DNA from 3 places in the Arthrobacter sp. AIWTK1 genome. Region 1 is predicted to be linked to each of the others. Evidence: riboswitches for the same ligand, from Rfam matches in the RefSeq annotation. Region 1 holds a riboswitch; each other region holds the start of a gene.
The links. A riboswitch is a leader RNA that binds a small molecule or an ion and turns the genes downstream of it on or off. The one in region 1 is predicted to bind S-adenosylmethionine.
Positions count from the first base shown of each region.

Region 1 (5,111 bases):
GCACGAGGCGATCACCCCGGCGGAACCCACGGCCTCGACGGCGACGTCCACGCCGTCACCGGTCGCCTCGGCAACCAGCCGGACTGCGTCGTTGGGAGTTCCCACTGCCGTGGCCCCGCAATCCCGGGCGAGCTGGTGCTTGCCCTCATTGGGGTCGATGGCAATGACGGCGGCGGCGCCGGCCAGGGATGCCGCCATCACGGAGGAGAGCCCGACTGCGCCGAGGCCGAAGACTGCCACCGACTGCCCGGCGGTGACCGCCGCCGTGTTCAGCACGGCGCCCATTCCGGTGAGCACAGCGCAGCCGAACATGGCAGCGACGGTGTCCGGGACGTCGTCGTCGATCACCACTACTGATTCGCGCGCCACCACGGCGTAGTCCGCAAAGGCCGACACCCCGAGGTGGTGGTTGATCCGTTCCCCCGACGGCGTCCGCAGCAGCGCCTCTCCGTGCAGCAGGTCGCCGGAGCCGTTGACCTCGGCGGCGCGGTGGCACAGGGCCGGGCGCCCGGAGCGGCACGCGCGGCAGTCGCCGCAGCTGGGGACGAAGACGAGCACAACATGGTCGCCCGCCGAGACGTCGCTGATGCCCTCTCCCACTGCCACCACCCGGCCGACGGCCTCATGCCCGAGTGCCATGGGGAGCGGCCGGACCCGGGAGCCGTCCACCACCGACAAATCCGAGTGGCACAGGCTGGAGTACGTGATGGCCACCCCCAGCTCGCCGGCGCGGGGTTCAGGCCGGTCAAGTTCCTGCACCACGAGCGGGCGTGCTTCGGTATAGCTGGTTCCGGCGGGGACGGTGGCGTAGAGGACTGCAGCTCGCATGGGCACTGGTTCCTGCCGTTACTTCTTGCTGGCGGCAAGGAGGTCTGCGGTGCCTTGGGCATCGGCGGCGTCGACGTCGTGCAGTGAGATCCCGCGGGTTTCCTTGAGGAAGTACACCGCCACCATGGTGACCAGGCACGCACCGAGCAGGTACACGGCCACCGGAGTGGAGGACTTGAACTGGCTCAGCAGCGCGGTGGCAATGATCGGGGCCATCGAACCGGCCACGATCGAGGTGACCTGGTAGCCCAGGGAAACGCCGGAGTAGCGCATCCGGGTGGGGAACATCTCGGCCATGATGGCCGGCTGGCCGGCGTACATCAGCGCGTGGAAGAGCAGGCCGATGGTGATGGCGGCGAGAATGACCAGATCGTTCTTGGTGTCCATCATCGGGAAGGCGAAGAAGCCCCAGGTACCGCCCAGGATTGCACCGGCCATGTAGACGGGCTTGCGGCCGAAGGCGTCGGAGAGCTTGCCGACCATCGGCACCACGGCGAAGTGGACGAGGTGAGCCACGAGCAGCAGCAGGAGGATCCGGGAGGTGTCCGTCTGGACCACCACCTTCAGGTACGTGATGGAGAAGGTGACCACGAGGTAGTAAAGGATGTTCTCCGCGAAGCGCAGGCCCATGGCGGTGAAGACGCCGCGCGGGTAGCGGCGGAACACTTCGGCGACGCCGTAGCCCTTCTTTTCGACGGTGACTTCCTTCTGCGCTTCCAGGAAGATGGGGGCGTCGGTGACCTTGGTCCGGATGTAGTAGCCAACCAGCACGATCACAGCGGAGAGCCAGAAGGCCACGCGCCAGCCCCAGCCGAGGAAGTCGGCGGAGGACAGTGTGGAGGACAACGTGAAGAGCACTGCGGTGGCGAGCAGGTTGCCCAGGGGCACAGCGGACTGCGGCCAGCTGGCCCAGAAGCCGCGGGACTTGCTCGGGCTGTGCTCGGCAACGAGCAGGACGGCACCGCCCCATTCACCGCCGACGGCGAAGCCCTGGGCGAAGCGCAGGAAGACCAGCAGGGCCGGAGCCCAGTAGCCGATCTGCTGGAAGGTCGGCAGGCAGCCCATCAGGAACGTGGAGACGCCCACCAGGATGATGCTGAGCTGGAGCAGCTGCTTCCTGCCGAATTTGTCGCCGAAGTGGCCGAAGACGATGCCGCCGATGGGTCGGGCGACGAAGCCCACCGCGTAGGTGAGGAAGGCGGCTATGATGCCATCCAGCTCCGTGCCGGAATTGGGGAAGAATGTCTTGCCAAAAACCAGGGTGGCCGCTGAAGCGTAGAGGAAGAACTCATACCACTCAACGACGGTGCCGGCCATTGAGGCCGTTACCACCTTCTTTAGCCCTGAGGCCTTGACGTCAGTCTCATCTGCGCGCCTTGCGGCGGAGTTTTGTGTGCTCATTGTGAACTCCTTCGGCGTCTCCGTCGACACCATGTGGACCATTCCGTAGCGGCCGCGTGTGATGTGCACCACCAACGCGCCGGTCCCCTAGAGTATGGACTCACATTGCCGCAGGCTCAACGCCATTTTCTGCAGAACCGCTCTGCATAAATGCACATTGAGCCCGCGGGCTAGGCGAAGAAGTTCTGCCTCAGCTGAGCGTTAAGCTGGCCGATTTCGGTCAGGAATCCGTCGTGGCCGATGGGCGCTTCAATGACGTGCACCGGCACGTCGCCCGGGAGTGCAGCCGCGAGTTCGCGGGACTGCGCCGGAAAATACAGCCGGTCGGTATTGACGGCGGCGATGAAGAACTCAGCCTTGGCACGCGCCAGCGCCTCCTTGAGCGGGCCGCGCCCCCGGCCCACGTCGTGGCTCATGAGCGCTTCGGTGATGGCGATGTAGCTGTTGGCGTCGAAGCGGCGGACCAGCTTGGTGCCCTGGTGATCGAGGTAGCTCTCGACCTGGTAGCGGCCGCGCTCCCCCAGCGACACTGCCTGGAGCGGCGCTTCGCCACCCTGGGCGCTCCGGCCGAACCGGGCTTCGAGCTCGTCGGCGGAGCGGTACGTGATGTGCGCAATCCTGCGTGCCAGGGCCAGGCCTGCTTCAGGTTCCGGGCCGCCGTAGTAGTCGCCGTCGTTGAAGTTGATGTCCTGGCGGATGGCGAGGGTCTGCGCCTGGGCAAAGGCGATCTGCTCGGCAGTACTGCTGGCGCCGATGGAGATCACGGCACAGCGCCGGACGCGGTCCGGGTAGCCCACGGCCCATTCGAGCGCGCGGGCTCCGCCCAGTGATCCTCCCAGGACGGCGTACCAGCTGTCGATGCCCAGGGCATCTGCCAGCCGGGCCTCGGCCGCCGTTGTGTCGCGCAGGGTCACCAGGGGGAAGCGCGAGCCCCACGGCTTGCCGTCCGGAGCGGGAGTGGAGGGCCCGGTGGAGCCGTAGCAACCGCCCAGGATATTGATGGACACCACGAAGTACTTGTCCGTATCAACCGGGGCTCCGGGGCCGGCAAGCTGCTCCCACCAGCCCTCCTCATCGCTTGCTCCCCTGGTGACGTGCGTGCTGCCGGTCAGGGCATGCTGCACCAACACGGCGTTGGAGCGGTCGGCGTTGAGTGTTCCCCACGTTTCGTAGGCGAGCGTGACGTCCGGCAGGCGGCCGCCGGCCTCCAGGTCGAGTCCGCCTATGTCCAGGAACCTGACGGTTCCATCGGGGACACTGGTTGTTTCGGGTACACCACTGCGGGTGACGGCAATCGTCATCTGAGGACCTCTTCTTCGCGCTTGCCCGCCGCCAACTGGCCGGCAGGCCAGGTCTTCACCCGGGGCACCCCGCCGCGTAAGGAGGGTTGCCGGCCAGCAAGCCGGGGCTGTCGCTGGCACTCATGACCTGTAAAGAGTGTACGAAATGCGTCCCCGCAATGGCGAAGAATGTGACAGCAATGTGACCCCCGGCGTCGGGCGCCGGGGGTCACAGTGTTCAGTCGCCCTTGGCTGCGCGGAAACCGGCGTCGAGGTCGGCGATAATGTCATCGATGTGCTCGAGCCCCACCGAGAGGCGGACCAGGCCCGGTGTCACCCCCGCCACCGCCTGCTGTTCCGCAGTCAACTGGCTGTGCGTGGTCGACGCCGGATGGATGACCAGCGAGCGCACGTCACCGATGTTTGCCACGTGGGAGTGCAGTTCCAGCGCGTCCACGAACCGCTTGCCGGCCTCCGCCCCGCCGGCGATGTTGAAGGACACGATCGCGCCGGTGCCCTTGGGCCCGTACTTGCGGCCGCGCTCGTACCAGGGGCTGGACGGCAGGCCCGCATAGGCCACGGATTCGACGTCGGCCCTCGCCTCCAGCCACTCTGCAACACTCACCGCATTGGCCACGTGGCGCTCAACGCGCAGGCTCAGCGTTTCCAGGCCCTGGGCGATAAGGAAGGCGTTGAACGGGGAAACCGCTGAGCCCAGGTCACGCAGGAGCTGGACGCGGGCCTTGAGGATGTAGGAAAGATTCGCGCCCAGGGCGCCCCCGGCGCCGAGGTCCCGCGCGTAGACAAGCCCGTTGTAGGTGGGGTCCGGGGTGTTGAACCCCGGGAACTTGTCCGGATCCTTGCCGAAATCAAAGTTGCCCGAGTCCACGATCACACCGGCGATGGCGCTGCCGTGCCCGCCAAGGTACTTCGTTGCCGAGTGGACCACGATGTCGGCGCCCCATTCCAGGGGCCGGATGAGATAGGGGGTGGACAGCGTGTTGTCCACGATCAGCGGGACGCCTGCCTCGTGGGCGGCGCGGGAGACGCCCTCGATGTCCAGGACGTCCTGGCGGGGGTTGGACACCACTTCGGCGAAGAAGAGCTTGGTGTTCGGCCGGACGGCGTCCTTCCACTGCTGGAGGTTGTCCGGGTCCTCCACGAACGTCACGGAGATGCCGAACTTCTTCAGGGTGTGGGCCAGCAGGTTGTAGGTGCCGCCGTAGAGGCTGGGGCTGGCCACCACATGGTCGCCGGCCTCGGCGACGTTGAGGATGGCGAATGTCTCCGCAGCCTGTCCCGAGCTGAGCAGCAGCGCTGCCAGTCCACCCTCAAGGCTGGCCACGCGCTGCTCCACCGCATCCTGGGTGGGGTTGCCGATACGCGTGTAGATGGGCGCCAGTTCGGCCAGCGCGAAACGGTTCGCGGCGCTTTCGGCGCTGGGGAAGACGAACGACGTCGTCTGGTAGATGGGCAGGGCCCTGGCGCCGGTGGCGCTGTCCGGCTCCTGGCCGGCGTGGATCTGGCGGGTTTCGAATGACCATGCATTGGACATCGGGGGGCTCCTTCCAAGGAGGGCACCATGGCCGGGCGTACGGTATG
Region 1 is NZ_CM155287.1:1,482,454-1,487,564, reverse strand. It holds gene AC1MDG_RS06750 (zinc-dependent alcohol dehydrogenase family protein) at 1-828, opposite strand, end outside; gene AC1MDG_RS06745 (MFS transporter) at 847-2,229, opposite strand; gene metX (homoserine O-acetyltransferase MetX) at 2,400-3,530, opposite strand; SAM riboswitch class IV at 3,543-3,658, opposite strand; gene AC1MDG_RS06735 (bifunctional o-acetylhomoserine/o-acetylserine sulfhydrylase) at 3,748-5,064, opposite strand.

Region 2 (5,111 bases), 1.8 Mb from region 1:
GACAGCGCGAGCGCGGTGTCCGCAAGGTCGGCGAGCCGCAGGAGGCGGTGCAGCACCAGGGCGCCGACGCCGATTGAATAGGAGTTGGAGCTGACCAGGGCCAGGGCTTCGCCGGGCGCAAGATCCAGCGGAGCCAGCCCGGCGTCGGCCAGTGCCTGCCCGCCGGGCAGCAGCCGACCGTCCGCCGCAACGGCCTGGCCTTCCCCGATGGCGACGGCGGCCACGGCGGCAAGGTGGGTCAGGTCGGCGGAACCTACGGACCCGTCGCGCGGGATGGCGGGGACCACGCCGCGGTTGAGCATTTCGGCATAGAAGCGGGCTGTTTCCGGCCGGACTCCGGAGCCGCCCCGGCTGAAGCCCACCAGCCGCGCCAGGATCACGGCCCGGACTTCATCAGCGCCGAGCAGCTCCCCCACCCCGCTGTTGTGATAGCGGACCACCTGCACCTGGTAGGCGAGGATCGACTTCTCGTCCACGGCGGTGTCCCGGCCTGAGCCCAGCAGCGTGTTGAGGCCGTAGACGCGGTGGCCGGAGTCGATGGCCCGCTGCACCACCTCCCGGGAGAGCCCGATCAGTTCCAGGGCGTCCACGCTCAGGACGAACTTCACGGCCGGATCAGCCGCGGCCCCGGCGAGGTCCCTTGCCCGCAGGTGCGCCGTGCCGATGAGGAAGTTCCCGCTGCCGCTGCCCATGGCGACTAGAAGTCCAGCAGGTTCCGGCGGAAGCCGCCGTCGCCATAGCTTGTCCGGAGCAGCCCGCGGCGCCGCAGCACCGGGGCAAGGCGGTCCAGCACGCCGTGAACGGTGGCCGGATCAACGAAACCGGAGAACAGGAACCCGTCCCCGCCCACCTGGGCGCCGGTTTCCTCGAGGTAGTCGGCAATCTCGTCGGCCGTGCCGATGATGCTGTCCCCCGCGCCGCCGCTGCGGGCCTGCAGGAGCTGGCGCAGCGTGGACCCGGGCGGGCCCGCCTTGGCGAAATGGTCCAGGGTGCCCTGGTTGCTGTTCGTGGTGAGTTCGGGGAGCGGGGCGTCGAGGTCGAACTGTTTGAAGTCGATCACGGAGAGGTAGGAGATGGAGTTCAACTGGCTGTCGATGTCGCGCTGGGTGAGCTGGCGGCGCTGCTCCCGCAGCTCATCCCCTTCGGCACGGGAGCCCACCACGGTGGGCTTAAGGACATACAGCACCTTGACGTCGTCGGGGTTCCGCCCGGCCGCGGCCGCCTCGGCCCGGATTGAGTCGCGGTAGGCCTTCATGCCGTCAGCACCCCTCGCCAGGGCAATTGCGACGTCCGCGTTGCCGCCGGCGAACGCCTTGCCCCGCGGCGACGCTCCGGCCTGCACCAGCACCGGTTCCTCGGGCAGCGGCGCGGTGTTCAGCGGCCCCCGGACTTTGAAGAATTCGCCGTCGTGGTTGATCGGGTGGACCTTCGTATGGTCCGCGAAGACGCCTGCCACCGCGTCCTCCACGATGGCATCCGGCTCCCAGCTGCGCCAAAGTTTGCGCACCACGTCAACGAATTCCTCCGCCTTCTCGTAGCGGAGGTCATGCTCGATCTGCTGGTCCAGCCCGTAGTTCTGCGCGGCAAGGTCACTGCCGGAGGTCACCACGTTCCAGCCGAGCTGGCCGCTGGAGAAGTGCTGCAGCGTGGCCAGCAGGCGGGCAGCCGTGAACGGCGGGTAGAAGGACGCACTGATGGTGGGAACAATGCCGAGGTGGTCCGTGGCGGAGAGCAGGTAGGGCACCAGGGCCAACGGATCGTGCTTGGGCGCGAAGGACGCCTGCGCCAGCGACACTTCGGCAGTCCCCCCGTACGTGTCCGGCACCGTGAGGGAATCCTCGATGATGAACAGGTCCAGCCCGGCGCGTTCGAATTCCTGCACCGCGTGCTGGTACAGGGCGGGTTTTTTCCAGTCGTATCCGATGCCGTACCCGGGCGTGCCCCAGCCCTGGACGCCGAACCCGTGTCCCACGAACCAACCGAAGTGCAGCATGGGACTGACTGTATTCCGGTTCGATTCATTCACGGCTGCCTGATTTCATCCGGCGTGACGGCGGTTCATCTCCCGTCATTATCCTCCCGGCGGTGGCATTTGTAACTGCAATACGGGGTCACGTACCGGGCATGGACGGCGCCCCTGTGGCGCCGCGGTGCGGCCGGTCCCGTTACGGAAGATGACGACGACGGCGGTGCGGGCCGCCGTCGTAAGTGTTACGTTTTTGGGGAGTAATGAGAACCGGCGCCAAGCCCTGACTGGCCGGTCGGCAACCCTCCTTCCGCGGCGGGGTGCCTCAGGTGAATACTCGGCATATCGATACTCGAGTTGCAAGCGTGAGAGAAGGAGATCCGTCGTGTCCGACGCACCCGCACCGCTGGCCCCGGCCGCCGAACTGGCCGCCGCCGACCAAAACCCGCCCGTAGCGCTGCCGCAGGAAAAGCTGTCCTACCGGCTCATCACCGGCCCCGACGACCGTTCGTTCTGCGAGCGCATCTCAGCCGCGCTGGCGGATGGTTACGTCCTCCACGGGAGCCCGGCGGCCACGTTCAACGGCACCAGCGTGATCGTGGCGCAGGCAGTAGTGCTTCCCGCGGCTGTCGCCAGCTCGGACGCTGCGGTGGCAACCGCGGTTGATGAACTTGAGTTCGACGCCGACCTGTCCGGCGAAGCTTTCGAGGGCCACGCGTGAGCTACGCAGGGGACCTGAGCCCGCAGGACGCCTGGGCCAAACTCGAACAGGGCGCGGTCCTGGTGGATGTGCGCACTGAGGGCGAGTGGGCGCACATCGGAATACCGGACACCAAAGCCACGGACAACGATCCCCTCTTCATCCAGTGGACCTTCCCCGGCGGCATCCCCAACCCGGATTTTGTCGACCAACTGAAGCAACAGGCACCCGAGGACTCCGGCGTCGAGCTGGTGTTCCTCTGCCGTTCCGGTGTCCGGTCCGTCGCTGCGGCGATTGCCGCCACGCGGGCCGGGTTCACCGCCTACAACGTCCTCGAAGGCTTTGAAGGCGAACCGGACCGATTCGGCGAACGCACCGTCAACGGCTGGAAGAACCGCGGCCTGCCCACCAACCTCGGAAAGAACTAAGTGACCTTCAATCCCGACGCCGCCGGCTGGAGCCCCGACACCCAGGCTGTCCGCGGCGGCCTTGACCGCACCAATTTCCAGGAGACCGCCGAGCCGATCTTCCTCAACTCCGGGTTCGTGTACGAATCCGCGGCAGCCGCCGAACGCGCCTTTACCGGGGAGGACGAACGGTTTGTGTACTCCCGCTACGGCAACCCCTCCGTGGCCACGTTCCAGGAGCGGCTGCGGCTGCTCGAGGGCACCGAAGCCTGCTTCGCGACGGCGTCCGGCATGTCCGCCGTCTTCACGGCACTCGGCGCCCTGCTGGCTGCCGGCGACCGCGTGGTGGCCGCCCGCTCGCTGTTCGGCTCCTGCTTTGTGATCCTGAACGAGATCCTGCCCCGGTGGGGCGTGGAAACGGTGTTTGTGGACGGCCCGGACCTGGACCAGTGGCGCGCCGCCCTTTCCGAGCCCACGACGGCGGTCTTCTTCGAGTCGCCGTCCAACCCGATGCAGGAAATCGTGGACATCGCCGCCGTCAGCGAACTGGCACACGCTGCCGGGGCGACCGTCGTCGTCGACAACGTCTTTGCCACTCCCCTGCTGCAGCGCTGCAGGGAACTCGGCGCGGACGTGATCGTGTACTCCGGCACCAAGCACATCGACGGCCAGGGCCGGGTCCTTGGCGGGGCCATCCTGGGCACCAAGGAGTTCATCGACGGGCCGGTCAAGCAGCTGATGCGCCACACCGGGCCCGCACTGTCCGCCTTCAACGCCTGGGTGCTGACGAAGGGCCTGGAAACCATGGCGCTGCGCGTCAACCATTCCTCGGCCTCCGCGCTGCGCCTCGCCGAATGGCTTGAGGCGCAGCCGGCGGTCAGCTGGGTCAAGTACCCGCTGCTGAAATCCCACCCGCAGTATGAGCTGGCGGCCCAGCAGATGAAGGCCGGCGGCACCGTGCTCACGCTGGAGCTTTCACCGTCGGCGGGCCGTACGGCGAAGGAAGCAGCCTTTGCGCTGCTGGACGCGCTGCGGATCATCGACATTTCCAACAACCTTGGCGATGCCAAGACACTCATTACCCACCCGGCCACCACCACCCACCGTGCCATGGGCCCGGAGGGCCGCTCGGCCATCGGGCTGAGCGACGGCGTGGTCCGTCTGTCCGTGGGACTCGAGGATGTTGACGACCTCATGCGCGACCTGGAGCAGGCGCTGAAACAGATCTGACCAGCCTGAACCTAAGCAGCGCGAACCTGACCAGCGCGAACCTGACCAGCGCGAACCTGACCAGCGCGAACGGACAGATACGGCCCTGTTTCCCGCGCTTTTGAGGGCCCTAACTGTCCGTTCGCGCTTCACGGCGTCTTGCGGGTCGCCCCTTGCGCCCCGCCCGTCAGCCGTGCGCGAGGAGGGCGTCAATCAGCTGGGCGAGCTCGGGCGCGGCGTTCGGGGTCACGTCCGGACCGGCCTTTACTGCCGTGGCGGCAAGGTTTCCCTTGATGCCTGTCATGGTCAGCGCCGTCTGCTTCTCGCCGGTGGAGAGGCTCTGCCTGGCCAGCGCGGCAAAGGACTGGTCGCCTTTCGTCTGGGCGTCTACCGGCTGGACCTCGGTGGTGATCTTCTGCCCCGCCAGTTCAACGGTGAAGTTGCTGCACTCCGCCGAAGCCTTCCTGGACGCATCCAGATGGTCTGTCAGCTCCTTGGCATCTTTGAGGGCAATGACGGTGACGACTATCACTGTCTTGTCCGCAGCCGAGACGGTGGTTCCTGCCGCATACGTGCTGTCCTCGGGAATCTGGGAGTTGCTGTCGGCAAAGACGTTGCACGCCGGCGGCGTGAACACCGCACTCTTGAGCACTTCCTTGGCCTTGATGATGCCCTGGTCGATCTGCGCCGCGGGAACCACCGTCAGGGGGCGCCCCTGGGAATCCTTCAGGGTGGACAGCAGGCTGCTCAGGTCCGCATCCGTGTAGGTCTTCGCCGGGCTTGGCGTGGCGCTCGAGGCTGGGGGCGACGAGGTGGCGGTTTCCGTGCC
Region 2 is NZ_CM155287.1:4,344,007-4,349,117, forward strand. It holds gene AC1MDG_RS19935 (aromatic amino acid ammonia-lyase) at 1-692, opposite strand, end outside; gene AC1MDG_RS19940 (NtaA/DmoA family FMN-dependent monooxygenase) at 698-1,993, opposite strand; SAM riboswitch class IV at 2,226-2,338, shown strand; gene AC1MDG_RS19945 (DUF1737 domain-containing protein) at 2,391-2,687, shown strand; gene AC1MDG_RS19950 (rhodanese-like domain-containing protein) at 2,684-3,094, shown strand; gene AC1MDG_RS19955 (O-succinylhomoserine sulfhydrylase) at 3,095-4,303, shown strand; gene AC1MDG_RS19960 (hypothetical protein) at 4,330-4,407, shown strand; gene AC1MDG_RS19965 (hypothetical protein) at 4,470-5,111, opposite strand, start outside.
Region 2: linked by a shared signal. The riboswitch ahead of AC1MDG_RS19945 (DUF1737 domain-containing protein) and the one ahead of metX (homoserine O-acetyltransferase MetX) in region 1 are both predicted to bind S-adenosylmethionine.

Region 3 (5,111 bases), 1.4 Mb from region 1:
GCACCCACAGCGCCGACGAGACCTCATCGGCAAGATCGAATTCGCGGTCGGCGCCTGCGGACGCAATCCTGACTACGAGGGCTCCGCCGAACGGTTTCCGGCCCAGCACCTCGATATCGGCGTCCAGGTCGATTTCCTGGGCGGCAAGATAGCGCAGGAGCTCGGGATTGTCGTCGCTGATCCGGGTGATGCGGCCTTTGTGACCCTCGTCGAGTTCGCTCATCCGGTGCGCATGCGGCATCTGGACGGTGCCGTCGGCTGCCGGGATGGGATCACCGTGCGGGTCGCGGAGGGGATTACCGAGCTTGCCGGCCATCCGTTCGATGAAGGTATCCGACACGGCGTGTTCCAGGAGTTCGGCTTCGTCATGGACTTCGTCCCAGCTGTAGCCGAGTTCCTGGACCAGGTAGGTCTCGATGAGCCGGTGCCGCCGCACCATGGAGAGCGCCAGCCGGATGCCGTCGGCCGTGAGCGTGATGGCGCTGTACGGTTTGTGGTCAACCAGGCCCTGGTCCTTGAGTTTGCGGACCATTTCCGAGACCGACGAGTTGGCGACGCCGAGCCGCTGTGCCAGCTGTGAGGACGTGATGGGTTTATCCTGCCACTCCGTAAAGGAGTAGATGACCTTGACGTAGTCCTCGATGGAGGAGGAGGGCGCGCTGGTCTTCACGAGTCCAAGCCTACCGCTTTGGCCGCGGCACTCATGCCTTGAACGCCTGCCAGGTCTGGGTCAGGTAGGGGAGCCCGATGACGTCCGCGGCGGAGTGCCCCAGGTGCTCGTGGAGGTACCAGTCCAGGTTGGCGCGGACCTTGGCCCGGATGCTTTCACCGGCGGCGAGGTAATAGCTGCGGGACTTTGCCAGTTCGACGATGTCGCCGGTTGTCACAGGATCTTCCCATCGGGTCAGGTGGCTCTCGAGCCCGGCGAACTCGGGTCCGACCGCGGGGCGGAAATCCGGCTTGTGCACATCGCCGGCATGCATGATCCGGGAGAGTCGATGGACCCACGGGACGGACGTATCCAGCTGGTTCCAGATCAGGCCCAGGACGCCGCCGGGCCGGAGAATGCGGGACAGCTCGGTGCTGGCCAGGCGGGGGTCGCACCAGTGCCATGCCTGGGCAACGGTGACGACGTCGAACGCCGCGTCCGCGAGTCCGGTCGCCTCTGCCGTGCCTTCCGTCGCAGGAACCCCGGGGAGGGCGAGCCGTAGTTGGGTTAGCATGTCCGGTGAGGGATCCACGGCCGAGACGGCCAGTCCGCGCTGCACCAGCAAGGCGGTGTACTTCCCCGTCCCGGCCCCGATGTCAGCGGCGTCGGACGCCCCGCCGGTGCCGCCGGCGCTCCGGAGCAGCCAGTCCACTGAATCGGCAGGGTAGCCGGGGCGGACTCGATCATAGTGTTCGCCGCCGTCCTGGAAGCTTTGGCCGAGTTCGTAGCGGCGCTGGTGGTGCAGTTTGGGGCCTCCCCGTGCCACGTGCAGTCTCCTTCGGGCAGGCTGGAATTCTTACCCCTCGAATTTACCCCACGCGCAGCGGCCTCAGTCTTCGGTGCAGGGCGCTGCGCCGGCGGTGCCGGGGGTGTTGGGTGCCCACTCCGGGTAGCTGCGGGTGTCGTTGGCCGGCACCCAGCGGCCCGAGTCCACCACGTAGTCCCAGCCAAGGCCGGTCCGGCGGAGCTCCTCGATGCCTGCGAGCAGGCGCTGGGCGTCCTCCAGCCGGGAGCCGACGCCGAAGCTTGCCCGCAGCGAGCCCGACGGCAGCCCCAGGCGCTTCAGCAGCGGGTGGGCGCAGAAGCGGCCATCCCGCAGGCCCACGCCGTGTTCTGCGGAAAGGTAGGCCGCCACGAGGCCGGCGTCGTAGCCGGCGACGGAGAAGTTGACCACACCGATGGTGTCCGTGGCCTGGTCGGTGTCGCTGAAGATTTGGTGCACAGTGACGCCGTCGATCTTCTGCAGTCCCTCAACGAGGAAAGACCGGATGGCGGTCTCATGGGCGTGCCACAGTTCCTGGTCAAGTGCGCCGATGACCTGGGTGGCCCGGGCCAGGGTGGCGGCGCCAAGGACGTTGGGCGAGCCGCCCTCGTGCCGTGCCGGTCCTGTGGTCCAGCTGACGGAATCCAGCCGCGCCTCACGGACGGCTCCGCCTCCTGCGAGGTGCGGGGTTCCGGCGTCGAGCCAGTCCGGCCGGCCCACCAGGACGCCGCTGCCGAAAGGCGCGTACAGCTTGTGGCCCGAGAAGGCGAGGTAGTCGACGTCGTCCGCGGCGATGTCGATGCGGCGGTGCGGGGCCAGCTGGGCCGCGTCCACAACGATCCTTGCGCCGTGTTCGTGGGCCAGCGCGGCCAGTTCGCGGATGGGGAGGATTTCGCCGGTGACGTTGGAAGCGCCCGTGACGGCCAGCAGGCTAATGTCACCCTGTTGGAGCTCTGAGCGCAGGTTTTCGAGCGTGGCTTTCAGCGTGGGAGCGGCAACAACGCTGCGGTGTGGCACGCCCTGCCACGGGAGCAGGTTGGCGTGGTGTTCAATGTCCAGGTACAAAACCTCGCCGGTGGGGCGGCCGTCGGCCACCGGCAGGCACCCGGCCAGCAAGTTCAGCGAGTCCGTGGTGTTCCGGGTGAAAATGACCGAATCGTCAGCCCTGCCCCCCACGAAATCGCGGACGATGTTCCGGGCGTTTTCATACACTGACGTGCTGATCTGAGAGGCGTAGCCCGCGCCGCGGTGCACGCTGGCGTAGTACGGCAGGATCTCGTTGAGGTAGGCCGAGACGACGGACAGCGCCGGAGCGGAAGCGCCGTAATCGAGGTTCGCGTAACGGACATGCCCGCCCTGAATCAGGGGAGCCTGGATCTCCGCGCCGGTGACGGCTGAGAGGGGGCGCTGGGCAACAGTGAAGCGCTGGTCCAGAAAGCCTGCGGCGGACGTGGTTGCGGCGTTTGCGGGGAAAGTGGCAGTAGTCATGGGGACCTCACTGTAAAGGGACCCCGCACTGGGGGATCCGCGCTTGCCGGGTCCGTTCCGGACCGGCCTGGTCGTCACCCGGGGCACCCCACCGCGAATGGAGGGTTGCCGGCCAGCAAACCGGGGTTTAGCGCTGGCACTCGTGACCTGTTTCGAGATTAGGACATTCACTGCGCCGCGGGAAAGCCACGGCAATTATTAAGCTCTTTGTTACGCACGCGGAAGAATGGCATTCCCGCCGAATAAAACGACGGCGGACGCCCCCGGGAGGGCCATCCGCCGTCGTTTTATTCGGCTTATGGCTGTTGCCTGCCGCCGACGTGGCGCGGGCGATGTAGCCGCGCCGCGGCTCAGCGGCCACCAGCCGCGGTGCGCCTCAGAGGAGGTCGTCGAGGTCCGGGTTCAGCCGTTTGAGGACCTCGGAATGGAGGATTGAATTGGTGGCCAGGGCATTTCCGCCAAACGGGCCGTCCACTCCCTCCAGCGATGTGAAGCGGCCGCCGGCTTCGGTGACGATCGGCACCAGGGCGGCCATGTCGTAAAGGTTGAGCTCCGGCTCGCAGGCGATGTCCACCGCTCCCTCGGCCACCAGGCAATAGGACCAGAAGTCACCGTAGGCACGGGTCCGCCAGACTTCCTCGGTGAGGCCCAGGAATTCGTCCAGGTTGCCGCGGTCCTTCCAGCCGCCAAGGCTCGAATAGGAGAGGGAGGCGTCCGACAGCCTGGACACGTTCGAAACCTTCAACCTCGTGGCAGCAGCAAGCGACCGCCCCATATAGGCGCCGGCTCCCTTCGCGGCCCACCAGCGCTTGCCCAGCGCCGGCGCGCTGACCAGGCCGACCACCGGCTCGCCCTCATCCACGAGGGCGATCAGGGTGGCCCACACCGGGACGCCGCGGACGAAATTCTTGGTGCCGTCAATGGGGTCGATGATCCAGCGGCGGGAACCGTGCCCGGAACTGCCGAACTCTTCACCGAGGACGGCATCCCGCGGACGGGAACGGGAGAGCTGGCCGCGGATGGACTCTTCAGCTGCCTTGTCAGCATCCGTTACCGGCGTCAGATCCGGTTTGGTTTCAATCTGAAGGTCCAGCGCCTTGAAGCGGCTCATGGTCTGGGAGTCAACAGAGTCGGCCAGGACATGGGCGAGGCGCAGGTCATCGTTGTAGCTCGAAGCGGGTTGGGTCATGGTTCCAAACTACCGTCTCTGCGGCCGCCCGGCCGGGATGTCACGAAACGATGCCGAGTTCTTTGGCATCCTGAGCTTCCATCCGGGGGTCGGTGCCGAGCAACCGCCGCAGGGACGCCAGGCGCGCGGCACCCGACGGGCCCGCGTGTCCCTCGGCCACCCAGGCATCCACACCGCAGTTGACGGCGGACGCATCGTGCTTGCAGCCGCGTTCGCAAGCGTCCGTGCCGGGTTCGAGGTCGGGGAACGAACGCAGGATCCGGTCCGGATCCACATGGGCCAGGCCGAAGGACCTGATGCCGGGTGTGTCGATGATCCAGCTTCCGGCGGGCGCGTCACTGATGCGCAACGCAAGCGCCGACGACGACGTGTGCCGTCCGCGGCCTGTGACCGCGTTGACCCCTCCCGTGGCCCGCTCGGCTCCGGTGAGGGCGTTGACCATGGTGGACTTCCCCACTCCGGAATGGCCGAGCATCACGGTGACTTTGCCGTCGAGGTGGGCCCGCAGCTGCGAGACGGCGTCGCTGTCCAGCCGCGCTGACAGCCCGTCATCGGAGCGTGCATCGATCCCGGAGGCCGCGGCGTCGGCCGTTCGGCTGATGATCACCGGAAAATCAAGGTGCCGGTAGTTGGACAGGAGCTCCGTGGGATCCTTGACGTCCGCTTTGGTGACCAGCAGCAACGGCTCAATACCGGCGTCGTATGCGGCCACCAGGGCGCGGTCGATAAAGCCGGTGCGCGGTTCCGGATTTGCGGCGGCGACCACCACTACAAGCTGGTCCGCGTTGGCCACCACCGCCCGCTCGATAGGGTCCGTGTCATCGGCGCTGCGACGCAGCAGGGTGCGGCGGTCCTGGATCTTCACGAGCCGCGCCAGGGTATCCGGCGCTCCCGAAACATCGCCCACCAGGGACACGAAGTCCCCGGCTACCACGGGTGAACGGCGCAGTTCACGTGCACGC
Region 3 is NZ_CM155287.1:2,909,217-2,914,327, reverse strand. It holds gene AC1MDG_RS13430 (metal-dependent transcriptional regulator) at 1-670, opposite strand, end outside; gene AC1MDG_RS13425 (class I SAM-dependent methyltransferase) at 702-1,475, opposite strand; gene AC1MDG_RS13420 (aminotransferase class V-fold PLP-dependent enzyme) at 1,539-2,960, opposite strand; SAM riboswitch class IV at 2,995-3,108, opposite strand; gene hisN (histidinol-phosphatase) at 3,337-4,149, opposite strand; gene rsgA (ribosome small subunit-dependent GTPase A) at 4,190-5,111, opposite strand, start outside.
Region 3: linked by a shared signal. The riboswitch ahead of AC1MDG_RS13420 (aminotransferase class V-fold PLP-dependent enzyme) and the one ahead of metX (homoserine O-acetyltransferase MetX) in region 1 are both predicted to bind S-adenosylmethionine.